Regions from separate parts of the Cytobacillus sp. IB215316 genome, predicted to be linked through region 2. Evidence: predicted binding sites of a transcription regulator. Region 2 holds the regulator's gene; each other region holds the start of a gene.
The links. Region 2 encodes LexA, which represses DNA repair genes until DNA is damaged. Its sites were predicted from a motif close to CGAACATATGTTCG; they were not measured.

Region 1: SLH48_RS02785 (DNA polymerase thumb domain-containing protein) is a predicted target of LexA. The motif match lies at 1,940-1,953, and genes of this name have one in related genera.
Region 3: SLH48_RS03415 (YolD-like family protein) is a predicted target of LexA. The motif match lies at 2,372-2,385, and genes of this name have one in related genera.
Region 4: SLH48_RS06095 (YolD-like family protein) is a predicted target of LexA. The motif match lies at 2,443-2,456, and genes of this name have one in related genera.

Annotation. Positions count from the first base shown of each region.
Region 1 is NZ_JAXBMC010000001.1:605,794-609,557, forward strand. It holds gene SLH48_RS02770 (C45 family peptidase) at 1-622, opposite strand, end outside; gene SLH48_RS02775 (hypothetical protein) at 726-911, opposite strand; gene SLH48_RS02780 (TetR/AcrR family transcriptional regulator) at 904-1,539, opposite strand; gene SLH48_RS02785 (DNA polymerase thumb domain-containing protein) at 2,008-3,267, shown strand; gene SLH48_RS02790 (YolD-like family protein) at 3,750-3,764, shown strand, end outside.
Region 2 is NZ_JAXBMC010000002.1:169,741-173,504, reverse strand. It holds gene SLH48_RS05200 (alpha/beta fold hydrolase) at 1-525, opposite strand, end outside; gene SLH48_RS05195 (TetR/AcrR family transcriptional regulator) at 707-1,312, opposite strand; gene lexA (transcriptional repressor LexA) at 2,007-2,630, opposite strand; gene SLH48_RS05185 (LysM peptidoglycan-binding domain-containing protein) at 2,873-3,187, shown strand; gene SLH48_RS05180 (recombinase family protein) at 3,200-3,764, shown strand, end outside.
Region 3 is NZ_JAXBMC010000001.1:717,750-721,513, reverse strand. It holds gene SLH48_RS03430 (hypothetical protein) at 4-1,260, opposite strand; gene SLH48_RS03425 (hypothetical protein) at 1,408-1,788, shown strand; gene SLH48_RS03420 (hypothetical protein) at 1,917-2,072, shown strand; gene SLH48_RS03415 (YolD-like family protein) at 2,413-2,742, shown strand; gene SLH48_RS03410 (hypothetical protein) at 2,762-3,130, shown strand; gene SLH48_RS03405 (hypothetical protein) at 3,401-3,764, opposite strand, start outside.
Region 4 is NZ_JAXBMC010000002.1:376,736-380,499, reverse strand. It holds gene SLH48_RS06105 (thermonuclease family protein) at 514-1,395, shown strand; gene SLH48_RS06100 (HU family DNA-binding protein) at 1,479-1,754, shown strand; gene SLH48_RS06095 (YolD-like family protein) at 2,086-2,415, opposite strand; gene SLH48_RS06090 (hypothetical protein) at 2,725-2,985, opposite strand; gene SLH48_RS06085 (hypothetical protein) at 3,700-3,764, shown strand, end outside.

The DNA.
Region 1 (3,764 bases), on a different contig from region 2:
CATTCAAACCAACTTGAGGCTGATAGGTTGGTTCAATAGGGTAATGAGTAATCGCATCGTCATCAGCTAATAACGTAACAACAAGACCTTCTGAGTTTATTCCATCAAGTACTCCACTAAGCATTTCATATCCCGACACACATAAAGAAGAATAGCCTTCGTCTGGATGCAGCTCAAGAATGTATGGATTTGCAAAAGCAGGTTTCTCGTTATCAGCGGGTATTTCCCCAGTTATAGTTCCAGTTGTGAAGTCGAAGTTACGACTTACGACTGGACTTCCATGTTCAGTCGTTGTTGGAGGATAAAATACAACGGAACAGCCGGGTAATCCAGATGAATAAATGAGAGAAGAAAAATCATAGCTATTGTCTTCAATGTTTATATTACTGAAATAATCTGTCGCTCCTTGTATACGGTCAAGTAAGATAGGATAATTATTTTTAAAATATTCTAGCTGATATTTGTATTTGGTCGTCGCGGGGTAAGGCATGGCATGATGATTGTTATACGCAATCTCAGCTAGCTTCTTTCCAATATCAAAATTTGAACCTCGTATTTTTAAATGGCGAACTTCCATAAACTCATTTGGACTTCCTGTAATTACTTTTTCCTCGAAAAACATGACTATCCCTCCAGTTAAATATGATGTAATTTTTTTCATAAAGGTGATTGTTACTAAAACAATTTACATGCAGATAACTAAAATTCATGTTATCTTTTATTCTTTATAACGCTGACAATCTTATAAAACCACTTCTTATACCGCCCACTCCGTTTAGTGTAATTAACACACCTAGCAACACAGTAGAGGAACACACCAGTACTTTCTCATTAATTCTGTTACCTAAACGACTAATGATGACTGAACCAATGATACTTCCAAGTCCGATAACACTGCTAATTTTATTCATTGAGGGTACTATCGTAAATATCCTTGGAATTTACTGGTGCAAAAAGGAGCAACGCCTGTGGAATAAGCGCCTTCCATATAACCCCATCGGGCGGATCGATAATTGTTACACGAATCCCATTTAAAAATTGGAAATAAGATGTTGCTACGATTTCAGGATTCAACGTATGTAGCTCACCTTGTTTTTGTCCTTCTATAATGATTGGCTTCAGTGCGTCGATGACGTCATGGAAAAAAGAATCTAATTGCTCGAATAATTTTGGAAACCTTTCATGTTGCCCTAATACATACTGAACTAAGCGTAAATGGGTTTCCTTTTGAGAAAAGGTAATAACATGCTCTTTAACCATTTGTTTAAGATGTTCTAAGGGGGAGTGATCTTTGTTAGTTTGATATAAAAACAGCGCCTTCATTTCATCTAACGGTTCTAATACCGCGGCCTCAAAAAGTTGCTCCTTATTTGAAAAATAAGTAAATACAGTTCCGAAACTCACTTCCGAAGCTTTGGCGACAGCTGCAATTGTTGTTTCTGAATAGCCATTTTTCGAGAAGAGGGTGATAGCTGCATGTAAAATTCTTTGTCTTTTTTCTTCCCGTAGTTGTTCCTTTTTAGATATTTGTTTAGACATAATTAGACCTCGCATTCAATGATTGATTAATCAATCAAAATTATAACATGTATACTTTAGTAATAAAAGAAGAAATTGTAAAAAAATATGTAGAATAAATCCCTTTATGAAAGGGTATTTTCACATTAATTGTTTCATTAGGCTGTTTTCGTATAGAATGTGGTTTTTCGTACTAACGGATAAAACTAGTTTTCGTGGCATGTTTTCTCCTCTAAAAACTATACACATCAGTTACTCAAATTAAGTGAAAAAAGTAACAAAGTTTAAACAAAGTGTCTTCTGAAATATCTAACAATAGTGCTTTTCGAACAATAAAACACCTTCATGAGTGGCTACAGTGTTTGTCACCAAACATTGGGGATCTTAGCATTTCTTATTGGAAACAATTTGTAATTGATAACGAACGTATATTCGGTTAAGATGTTGAATATAATAATACGAACGTATATTCTTTTAGGGGTGTTATATTTGATTGATTATAGCAAAATGCCTCACCATAACATCTTATGTATTGATATGAAAAGCTTTTTTGCAAGTTGTGCAGCAGTACTGCTGAATTTAGATCCACTGACATGCTACTTAGCGGTTGTTGGTGATACAGAAAGACAGGGGAGTGTTGTTTTAGCAGCTTCACCACGCTTGAAGAAGGAATTTGGTATTAGAACAGGGTCACGTTTATTTGAAATCCCTAAGGACCCGCGAATTGTAATCGTCAATCCAAAGATGCGCACATACTTACGTATATCAATGGAACTTACTAAGTTATTTCAGCGCTATGTGCCGGGAGAAGCAGTTCATACGTATAGCGTTGATGAGAGTTTTTTACAAGTGGATGGTACTGAGAAGCTATGGGGTGATGCAGAAACGACAGCTCAAAAATTAAAAGAAGATATAGAGAGAGAATATGAAGTTCCGTGTGCAATTGGTATAGGACCAAATATGCTTATGGCAAAACTATGCTTGGATTTAGAGGCAAAAAAAACAGGGATTGCTCGATGGACGTATGATGATGTGGAAACAAAGCTTTGGCCGCTTTCACCACTTAGTCAAATGTGGGGAATTGGTGGGAAAATGGAAAAAAGATTAAACAGGATAGGAATATTCTCAGTAGGGCAGCTTGCTAATTATTCCCTCAAACTACTTGAACAAAAGTTTGGCATTATGGGAAATCAGCTATATTATCACGCGTGGGGTGTTGATTTTTCAGAGCTTGGTGCACCCTTTTTGCAAGGACAAATTAGCTTTGGAAAAAGTCAAATTTTATTACGAGATTATCCAAATCCGACAGATGTAAAGCGAGTAATATTAGAAATGTGTGAGGAGGTGGCAAGAAGAACTCGCACAGCTAAAAAGGTCGGAAGAACGGTTAGTCTTGGTATTGGATATAGTAAAGATGAATTTGGCGGCGGATTTTATCGTTCAAAAACAATGGAAGAACCAACAAATATTACAATGGATATTTACAATGTTTGTATTGAGCTATTTCAAAAGCATTATACAAATAAAACAGTACGAAAAATCTCTATTGCACTGTCTAATATTGAGGATGATCTAAATATGCAACTATCGCTGTTTGAAATGAATAAACCGAAGCAGCAAGCACTCGGCTACTGTATGGATGAAATCAGGAGGAAATACGGCTCAAATGCAATTTTGCGAGCAGTTTCATATACGGATGCGGGGACGGCACGTCACCGCAGCACACTAGTAGGAGGCCATAAGCAATAGGAAAAGCGGAAGTGCCTTGGTCATCTCCGACAAGCCCTGGAAGCATTACAAATGAAGGCGCTTTTTGCCTTCGGATGTAATGGTGAAGTGACTCGAGGAGATAGGCACTGTAGCTAGCCAAAAAGAAAAGCGGAAGTGCCTTGGTCATCTCCGACAAGCCCTAGAAGCATTGCAAATGAAGGCGTTCTTTGCCTTTAGGTGTAATGGTGAAGTGACTCGAGGGACTAGGAGGCGCAGCTGGACAATAGGAAAAGCGGAAGTGTCTTGGTCATCTCCGACAAGCCCTGGAAGCATTACAAATGAAGGCGTTCTTTGCCTTTGGGTGTAATGGTGAAGTGACTCGAGGAGATAGGCACTGTAGCTAGCCAAAAAGAAAAGCGGAAGTGCCTGCAATTCGCCATGTGGAAAACGGTGGAATAATGCCTTCAATAACGGATTAGCTCATAAAGAATTTAGGAATGAAAAAAAGGAGAGTGATAAAAGTGATTCGAGACCGT
Region 2 (3,764 bases):
GGCACCACCTTGCCCTGGTCCTTCAAATAATATGACCTCATAGTTTAAATGTGCAAAATAGCTTGCCATTGAGTATAGCTCTTCCATAAATGAATCAAATCCACCATGAATGACAATTGTTCCTCTGGCATTTTTATTGTTAGAAGGCAGTCTCATTGCAGGTAAGTATACATTTTCGTAGGGTATGTTATAACGTTCAATATCATTTTCAACAAACAGGTCATTATAAAACATTTCAATGAATGTATCATACAGCCTTAATTTATCTGGGTCATTCGGATGAGTAAAAAATTCTGCAGCCCTGTAATAAAATGTTCCATTCATTATGCGTTTTTCATCAATAGCTTTTTCAGCCTGCTTTATCATTTCCTCCTTCCAATCTTCTAACTTTTTTATTCTGGTAGCTGCATCCACCATGTCTTCTTTTCGTGTGTATCCCATTGAATACCACCGATTCATTTGATAGTCTATAATTTTTGTTTTATGAAAATCATGGTATCCTACAGGATAATCAAATTGGGCCATATAATAACTCTCCTTTTCAAATTAAGCTCGTTATTTTGAAAAATAATTGAATGCAGAAAGGAACCATTACTTCAACGATGCACAGATGTAGCATATACCTTACTCCAAATTATCAGTTAGTCAGGTAGAGACTTAAATCTTCACCTACTTTGCTGATGTCAATATGTGATGGTTAAGATCATTATTGATCTGTCAGGCCATTTTTAAGGAAATCAATTAAGTGGTTTAGACTTGACTCATAGTGATCAGGCTTTGACATATCCGCTACATCCACAATATTAGTGAACAAGAAACCAATTAGTGATTGGACGAATTCCAGTGGTAGTGTCTGCCTAATTTCACCTTTGTTATAGGATGCTTCAATGAGCTTGTTCATTTGGTCATTATCCTGAAAATTATGCCTTGTCAACGCCTTTTCGTATATGGGAGTTCCTTTTTCTTTAATAAAGCTGTTTGCAAAACGATTAATATCTGGATATTCATTGGCAAATTGCATTCCAATTCTGATTTGTGTTTTAAATATCGAAAAAATGTCTTTGGAATAATCACTTGGATTCATAACCTTGGCAAGGAATAGTTGCTTTTTTTGAATCAACATGTCTATGAGATTTAAGTAAAGATCTTCCTTGTTGTTAAAATGGTAGTAAAATGAGCCCTTACTCATATTCGCTGTCTTCAAAATATGATTTAATGAGGCTTTGTCATAGCCTTTTTCCACAAATTCATTTAATGCTGCTTGCATTAACGCATCTGAATGTTCGAATTCTTTATTAAATCCTCGCGTCAATTACATCATCTCCTACAAGTTTTTAATCTTAATCGTTAGCTCTGTTCGTAAACTTTGTTGTTATAGTTCTTTATCCTGAAGATAAAGAATACCGTCATTTTATATGAGAATAGATGGCACAAAATCTAGCTGTATTCGTGTTTATTAGTGCAAAAAAAACACGCTATGCTGAAATAGCCTGATAGTTAATGCTGCTTGCTTATTATACATATTAGACCGAATGGTCTAGACCGTCAAGTCTAATCTCGGGATAACGAGCATAAAATTGGTGACATAGTGGGGGATATGAGAAAAAGTGACTAAGAAAATCATTGAATGATAAATTTAAACTAAAGACTTTTTGCTTGAATTTTGTTTTTTTACTAAAAATGGACAGTATTATGAGTTTTATAGGAGCTTAGAAAAGGTGTCTTGAACGCTAGATATATACGTGTGTATATCTTAAAAGTAAAAACAGCAACCATTGTGAAAATAGCCAATCAAAATGAATTCGGAGGGAGCTTACAATATGACAAAAAAATCCTTAGCTCAGAGGTTCTAAGCTAAGGATTGGATTATAATATGAGATCGTATGAATACATTAAAAAGCATTGTGGACTGCTAACCTGTATGTTAATCTATCTGATTGGAACAACGTTTTAAAAGAGACTGTTTGTCAAAGAATAGATCATACATTCGTTATGTACAATAGTGTTTAATGGATGGTACGATACACCCCGATTACTTTTCCTAATATAGCTACATTACGAAGAATAATAGGTTCTAAAGTTGAGTTTTCTGGCTGAAGTCTTATGTAGTCTTTTTCTTTAAAAAATCTTTTTACTGTTGCCTCGTCATCCTCTGTCATTGCAACAACGATATCTCCATTTGAAGCAGTTTGTTGTTGCCGAACAATGACGTGATCCCCATCTAATATACCGGCCTCAATCATGCTATCTCCCATTACTTCAAGCATAAATACATTTTCGTCAGGGGATACAAGTTTATCAGGAAGAGGGAAGTATTCTTCAACATTTTCAATTGCTGTTATTGGTTGACCAGCTGTTACCTTTCCTATAATCGGTACATTCATGACGTTATTTTTTGGGATTACATCAGCAGGATCTAAATCTAATATTTCAATTGCTCTAGGTTTAGTTGGGTCTCTACGGATTAGTCCCTTACTTTCTAAACGAGATAAATGACCATGAACTGTTGAGCTTGAAGCTAGCCCTACCGCTTCTCCAATTTCTCTAACAGAAGGTGGATATCCCTTTGATTGTACTTCTTGTTTTATGAAATCTAGTATGTCTTGTTGCCTTTTCGATAATTTTGCCATCGTTAGCACCTCATTATAATAATCTTTTCTATTGTTAGCATGTATACCCGTTCATAACATTAAAAAATTAAGATCATCTATTAATAATGTAAGGATATACTAGAAAGATTTTACTTTCATTCATTATAGCACGACTTGTTATGTATAACAAACGTAAGTTCGTAAAAATGTTGACATAAAACATTTGTTCGTATACAATAACTAAAAACGAACATGTATTCTGTTAATCAGGGGGACTTATTATGAAACAATCTAAAATTTACTATATCTTATTTTTTACTGTTTTTATCGGCTTTGCTTTTGCACTAATTACTTCTTATAAGGATATCGAGAAAAATGATTATATTACTATTAAAGTAGAAGATGGAGATACACTTTGGGATATTGCGTCCGAGTATAGTAACAGTCACGATTTATCAATCAATGACTTTATCAGTTGGGTAGAGGATGTAAATCAAATAGCTCCTGATAGAATTTTTTATGGTGATGAAATTTATATTCCAGTGTTAAAATCAGAAGGTAATAAAATATATGATACATATGCAGTTAACAATTAATCGGAGGTAGAAATGGAAAAAGCAATAATATATTGTCGTGTTAGTACAAATAAACAAACACAGGAGACATCATTAACACGACAAAAGGCAGAATTACTCCAGCTTGCAAACAGTTACCATTTTGATGTGAAGAAAGTGGTTGTAGAAAGGGCAAGCGGATATGACATGGATAGAGATGGCATTTATGAGCTATTGAATGAAATTAAAGAACAGCATATCGATGCCCTTTTAATACAAGATGAGACGAGGCTAGGTAGGGGTAATGCAAGAATAGCTTTGCTGCATTTTATTTTAAAGGAAAGAGTTAAAATATACACAGTTCATCATCATGGAGAGTTACAATTGTCTGAAGCTGATTCCATGATGTTGGAAATTGTTAGCATTGTTGAGGAATATCAACGGAAAATACATAATTTAAAAATTAAACGGGGAATGAAACGAGCTATCGAAGAAGGGTATAGACCTGAGAGGAATTTAAAAAACATCCATGTAAGCTCAGGTAGAGAAAGAAAGGAAATACCTATTGAGGAAATTATAAGGTTACGACAAAATAATCTCACGTTTTCAGATATAGCGG
Region 3 (3,764 bases), on a different contig from region 2:
ATATTATTTATATCGAACTACTGATGGCTTACCTTTAGAATCTTCTAATAAATTTCTGTTATTTCTTGCATTTATATGGAATTTTTCTGATTCAAGTCTTTCTGTTTCATTTCTTGCAGCATAGTAATTGTATTTTCTTGTATAAATCACACTAGGGAATATCTGCAAGTCAAGGTTATTATTATATCTCATGTAAGTTGTTTCTCTGATTCTGTCTGATGATCGCACGAAGTGCGCGTGAAATATTTTTTCAGATGAATGATCATAAAGCAAAAATACTGTGTATCCATTTAAGTTAAGCGTCTCATCTCGATAACTAGAGTCCTTTTTAGTTCCACCTACATAATTTGCTAGGTGACGGTTTACTGTGGTTGTTAAGCTACTAGTAATATTAGCTACAATCATTACTGTATCTTTTTCATGAGTGGACATATATACTCTTACATCCATATCATTATTATCATCATTTTTTATACGGTTAGCGATGGTTTGAACCGCAGAAAGCGTCATATGTTTAGTAGCACTAGTTGTTATTGCATCTGCATAGCTTGTAAAATCAGCCCAATTTGTTGCTGTTGTTCCTGTCTCTTGAACCGCATTTTCTTTGTTACTGGTATTAATTCTTTCTTGTAGAACATCGTCAACATAGATTACTGCTCCTATACCTAAAATGTTAACTGCTGCATTTGCAAGAGCTGCTGCTGCTGTCGCGTCTAAAGCTCCTATGGCAAGAGGTATAAACCAAAAAGCTTGTGCTGATACAGATGCCGCTGACACAGTCCCATCCTGAGGAATTGGTGTAGATTTTGTTAATAATTCATCTGAAATTTCAGCAGAAGAACTGTTTTTATCTTTGTTTTTATATTTAAGTTTAAAAACTTTTTTATAATATTTAACAAGATAATCAGAGTCTTCTTTTCCATCAAGAACTTCTTCCAATGTAGTTGCAAATTCTTGAGCATCAAATTTTTTATCTAATTTTTCAATGAAATAACTTTGAAAAGGATGTACTTCTTTATCAATTGTTACGAAAGATTCAAAAGTGTTTTCCTTTTGATTTTTAGATATTTTAATAGTTAATGATTCGTTTTCAATATCTACTTGTTTCACTAATAATTCTGTTAATTCAGATGAATCTTCAATTACTTCTACACTAAAATCTCTTACTTCATCACTAGCTTCTAAATTAGCAAAAGTAGACGCTGGAATACTCGTAAACAATAAAATTACTGATAGAAATAGGGCGAAAAATTTCTTCATATGTATACCTCCAAATTATGTATTATACCCTTTAAGATTCCTACACACCAAAATAAATACAAAAAAAGATATATTTATTTGCAATGTAAATCATTCTATAATAAAGTTAATAATTGGTCAATACGAATTTTTTTTGAGGTGATATATTTGAGTGATTTTGAGAAAGATTTCCAGGAACTAATGGATAATGATGATATTTTGTGTGACCATTGTTTAAGAAGATACGCCTGGTGTGAAATAGAGGAGTTACCAGAAAATATAATTGTGAATATTCTTAAGGATAATGAATACTTTTTTGTCTGCGAGTATTGTAAAGGTAGACATTCTGATGACTATGAATACTGGGAAAATTGGGTGGAGAAGCAGAGAAAAGGAGATACATTAAAAGACATAACCCCTTTACGAAAGAGAATAGCAGAGGAAGGTAAGAGGAGAAGAGAACTTATCACAAAAGATGATGAATATTGGATAGAATTTAAAGAACGTCATAAGAAAATTAAAAAAGAGTTTAATAACAAAGAGAATTAATTTCGTACAGAGGAGCAAATCAAATACTATATTTATGCTACAAAATGTCCATTGTGGTTAGAAAACAATTTTAAATCTCTCTTATTAAGGAAAGGATGAAAATATAAATAAATATGGAGGGATTTATTATGAGTACAATTAAATGTCCATATTGCAATTGTAATAATTCTGTTGGTTTAGTTAGCGTTAAGGCTGATGTTTCTGAGGATAATCGTTTAATTGAAGGTAATTCAAAAATAGGTTTGTGCAATGATTGTGAATTACTTTTTAGGATACAAGAATAAATATGATTCTAGATTAGACAACTGCCAAAATAATCAAACGTTTACTCAACCCAACTTTAGTTAACGCACTCATCTATTGAGTGCTTTTTCTAATTAATCAGTGATGCTAGAACGCTCTCAGACAAAATTATCTTTTCATTCACGTACTATATTATAGATAAATGCAAAATAAAAAAGCCTTTACCCATAAGAGTAAAGGTTAAGTATAGCAACTAGACCCATCCTGTAACAAAATATGAAGTTTCTCCATCAATTGTGTGGACAGGACACTAGAAAATTTTATTTTTTCTTTTACTAAACGAACATACTTTCGTATATAATAAATACAGAGGTGATACGTTTGAAGGATAGAGGAATTATGAAATGGATGCCTGCATTTATACAGCCTGAACACTTGAAGATGATGAAAAAAGCCCAGGCTGATTATTATAAAGTAAAAAAACCTGTTTTAGATGAGCATGAAATAGAAGAAATAAACAATACAATACTTGAAGCTATGGAATTTACGCAAGAAGTAACTGTAACCTACTTTGAAGATGGATCTTACAAACCATGTATGGGTCATATTCATTTTGTAGATCAGCTCAACAAAAATATTAGAGTAGTTGATAATTTTGAAGAAACACACAGGATTAAATTTGAAGACATTATTAATGTTCAAGTAATTTAAGAATTTAAGGGTGTTGTAAATGAGACCAAGTATATCAGAGGATTTATTAGATATAATTGTTGAGAAGATCTATCTTGACCTAGAAATCCACATTTTAGAAAAGAAATTAATCGATGCAGGAAATCAGAGAAAAGATGAAGATTATGTTAAGTATATGAAGCAAGTTGTATCAAGTGTAAGAAAAAAACGGAAAGAAATAGGGCTAGTTCTTAAAGAAAACAACGTAAAAGTTTATGAAGTCGTAGAACTAGATGATATGTTTGTACAGTACCCGTACGCTCAAAAAACTATTGGAGCATCTTTTGAAGGTGCACAACGATTTTGGAAAGCCGCGCTAAAGTATCGGTTAACTCGCAGGATTAATGAGCGTTTGACAAAGAGGTATTGATCAAGGTCGATGGGATTACACTGGGAATCACATATAATATGAAACAGCCCCACATGCTTTGCAGGGCTGTTTTTTCGTGGAGTGAATATCTTGCTGTATTCTATATTATGCAATTGTTATTTTTTGTATGCGTTTTTTAAAGGGCGGCCAACAATCACAGCATTCAAAGATGCTATCTCGCCAACAGTTATTTATCGCTTTTACATTTACTTATCTATACTTATTAATGATTGTCCATTTATTTTATAATATTACTTTTAAGTATTAAGATTAAGTCTTTTGTTTTGCACCACTATGATCAATTAAAACTTCCTTACCGTTTATTATTTCCCATTTTTCTTCTGTTTTTCTATTATATATATAGTAATTATTATGATAATTACTACTAGCCAGATGTATCTGTTGGTTTCGCTCTATTTGGAGATGTCTTTTTTCCTTATTATCAATAATATTTCTTAATAGTTCAATTCCTTCACTAGGTGTAGATTTCTTTTCCCACTCTATCAATTCAGCTATCTCTAATTCTATAACAGTTTTATCGTTATAATAAATCTTCGGCCCTTCAGGAAATTTTTTCTTATTTACACTAAATAAAAAGAACTCAATATCATCAACATAAATAACTTTTTTACCT
Region 4 (3,764 bases), 210 kb from region 2:
ATGCATGTTTACTTTAATGTGCAACTGATAACTGTCTACATCGTCAATTATTATTAGGACACAGAATGCTAATTCAATTTCCTTAATTTTTTCAAGTGCCTGTTTGTTATAATAAACAATATGTTTATTTTTCTATCACATAAATCTTATTAACAGGAGTGGACTATACAATGTTGTATGCAGGCTTATATCTTCAACTTCTTTTTTACGTAATCGGAATAACTATTTTATATTGGGTGATTAAACTCGCTGTTAAGAATGCCATCAATGAATCAAAAATTAATAAATAGAAAATATGCAATTCTTCAAACAGAATTGAACAAACGATCATAGTTGATTCAGCTAATGATAACGTAATGTATTCATTTGAAAATGTAACGAAATAGAAGTGAAATGTGTGGGGGATACATGTGTAGGCAGTGTTGGTGTAAAGGAAATGACAAAGCCGTGTAGTTAAGTCTACTAAAAAATAAAGATGATTATTTATGATTTACGGATGTGGTGGGGGATATCGTGAAGAAAAATTGGTTGCTAATTATTACAGGCTTGTTGCTATCTATATTCATGGCTGGTTGTACTAATACGTCAAGTTCAGCACCATTGGACAATATATCAGAAGAAAAGATCGAAACAACAATAGAAAATAAAGATAATGAGAAAGAAATATTAGCTGAACAGGATGACCAAGCTAAAAAACAATTAGAGGAACTTGAAAAAGAAAAAGAGCAAGAAGAATTAGCTCAACGTTTTCATTTAGAAGTAGCTATTGTTAGTAGAATTGTAGATGGTGATACAGTTGAATTGACTGACAATAGGAAAATACGTTTGGTTGGGGTAAATACTCCAGAATCGACGTCTAGAATTGAAGAGTATGGAAAAGAAGCAAGTAAATACACACAATCACAATTAGAAGGAAGACAAGTGTGGTTACAAAAAGACGTATCTGATACTGACAGGTATGATCGTTTATTACGTATTATTTGGGTCGATATTCCTACAGATGATATGGATGAATCAGAAATAAGAGAAAAAATGTTTAATGCTGATTTGGTCATTAATGGTTTTGCAGAGCCTTCTACATATACTCCAGATGTAAAATATAGTGATTATTTTATCAAGTTTGCAAGGGAAGCGCGTGAAAATAATACCGGACTGTGGGCTTTCGGAGAAAACGGAACTACCAAAGGCGATCTAGATGGAAAAAAGGAAGCTTCAAAAATAAATTCAACATCTACTGAACAAGATTATGATAGTTCATCAAACGAAGTAGGCGTAGAATCATTTAAAAATTGTACAGAACTTAAAAAGATATATCCAAACGGAGTTGGTTCCGACCATCCTGCATATGCATCTAAACATGATCGTGACAAAGATGGCTGGGCTTGCGAAAGCTAGTTAGCATGATCGAAAAGGGTATTTACCTTATAACTATGTATCTGATAAGATATAAGTCTGTTACATAGAAAGGTGGAAATATAATGAATAAAACAGAATTTATTAACGCAGTAGCTGAAAAAGCAGAACTTAGCAAAAAGGACGCAAGCAAAGTATTAGAAGCAGTAACCAACTCGATTAGTGAAACACTAAAAGATGGTGACAAAGTTTCTCTTCTCGGCTTTGGAACATTTGAAGTACGTGAAAGAGCAGCTCGCAAAGGACGTAATCCACAAACAGGTGAAGAAATTGAAATCGCAGCAAGTAAAGCACCTGCATTTAAACCAGGTAAAGAGTTAAAGGATGCTGTGAAAATCTAGTCACTTCCTTGAAAAGCCTATCATAAGATAGGCTTTTTTCTGTTACATCAACACAATGAAGAGACATTAGGGTGGTTTGAAGCTTCAATATTTGTAGGACTGAAGCTTGGAGATAATACCAAGAGCAAGAAATTATTAAGAGAAAGATGGAAATTATCACCTTTAGTTACAACAGAAAAGAGTATTATATTGTTGCGTTTATAAGGTTTATAAATAAAAAGACCATTTTTATTATGAATGGATACATTAATAACTATGAATTAACATATATTAACAAAACAACACGATTGACTACCACGACAAAAAGAGCCCTGCAGAGTATGTAGGGCTGTTATATTATTTGTACATTAATAATGTCTTCAAATTTAATTATATGTATTTCATCGAATTTATCGGTTACTCTAATATGCCTGTGGAATTGATCTATAGAATGAATATATCCCATACATGGCTTAAAAGCCCCGTTCTCAAAATATGTCACAGTCACTTCCTGTGTAAACTCCAAAGCTTCCAGGACTGTACTATTAATTTCCTCTATCTCATGCTCATCTAAGACAGGCTTTTGCACCTTATAATAATCAGCCTTTGCTTCTTTCATCATCTTCATATGTTCCGGTTGTATAAATGCGGGCATCCATTTCATAATTCCTCGATCTTTCAAACGTATCACCTCTGTACTTATTATATACGAAAATATGTTCGTTTAGTAAAGAAATAAGTTATAAAAAATCTAGTTATCTATCCTCACAAATAATTGGGAATAATATATTTTGTAGTCGGATAGGAATTTCCAACTTAATTACCTGTATTTATGTGAATAGAGGAGTTAAAGTTTTACATTTATCTATCATATAGTTCGATAAAGAAAAGTAAATTTTGTCTCAAATCATTATAAAAATCTTAGACAAACTGAAAGAATACCCAAATTCGAGTACTCTTTCAGTTGTAAAGAATAACAATAGATATATATTTACTTAACCCAAGGTGGTTTAGGTTTAGGGTCTTCTTCTTTACAGTCGCAGAATACTAAAGTGAATAAACTCAGAAATCTGCAATCTGCATCGTCTGTTGCATCACTAATCTCAAGCATTCTCTCAAATTGCTTAGCAATATCAACGTTAGTTAAACTATCAATGGCACCTTCAACTTTACCAGCAATATCATAATCCTCCTTACAAGAATCACAGAATGCTAAAGTGAATAAACTTAAAAAAGTACAATTATGAGCCATGTTATTCCTCATCCTCTCAATTAATTAATATAAATATCAAATTTATAGTATGTCTCATAAAGCTCTTATGTGTAGATACTAGTACATAATATAAGAAATGTATTTATACCTATGAAGCAGAGCGATTATTGAAGTGTGAAAACAAAAATAATTATGTCTGAGAGTCTTTAGCACTAATGCTAAAATAACAATTACCTAAAATTAAAAAAGTTCACAATAAATCCAAAAATATAATACTATATATTTACAATTATGTGATAAATTAGAATATTGTTATGCATAACCATATTTCTCTTTTTCATTTTTCTAATCCCTTGAATTATCTAGGGATTTTTTTGAGTTAATCAACAAAATGGATGTTGTGTCTATTAATCCCCAGCTGTGTAATGTCAGTTAAATCTTATTTATAAAACTCAGTTGTGTTGGCAACATGGTTACAGATAAAATAACGGTGATCGCTGTACGTTGCAGTTTACTTGTTGACGTCAGTTCACCGAAGAATTTTTACTTACACGTCTAAACAAAAATATATAACTTTGCATACAATACTCCAAACAAATGATGAAAAGAGGTTCTTTTATGGGTGCCTATGTTTCAAAATCCTCCTGTTGCGGAAGTACCAAGACGCTCAGTACGGAAAAGATAGCTTGCTGCGATTGTCCGATTGAAATTGATTCGCGAAGCGGAAATATCAACCTTACTTGTGGTCAATCTATGCCGATATTTGGTGGGAACTTTAGAGGACTATTGTCCGGGTCAATTTCTGTAGGAGAGGATTC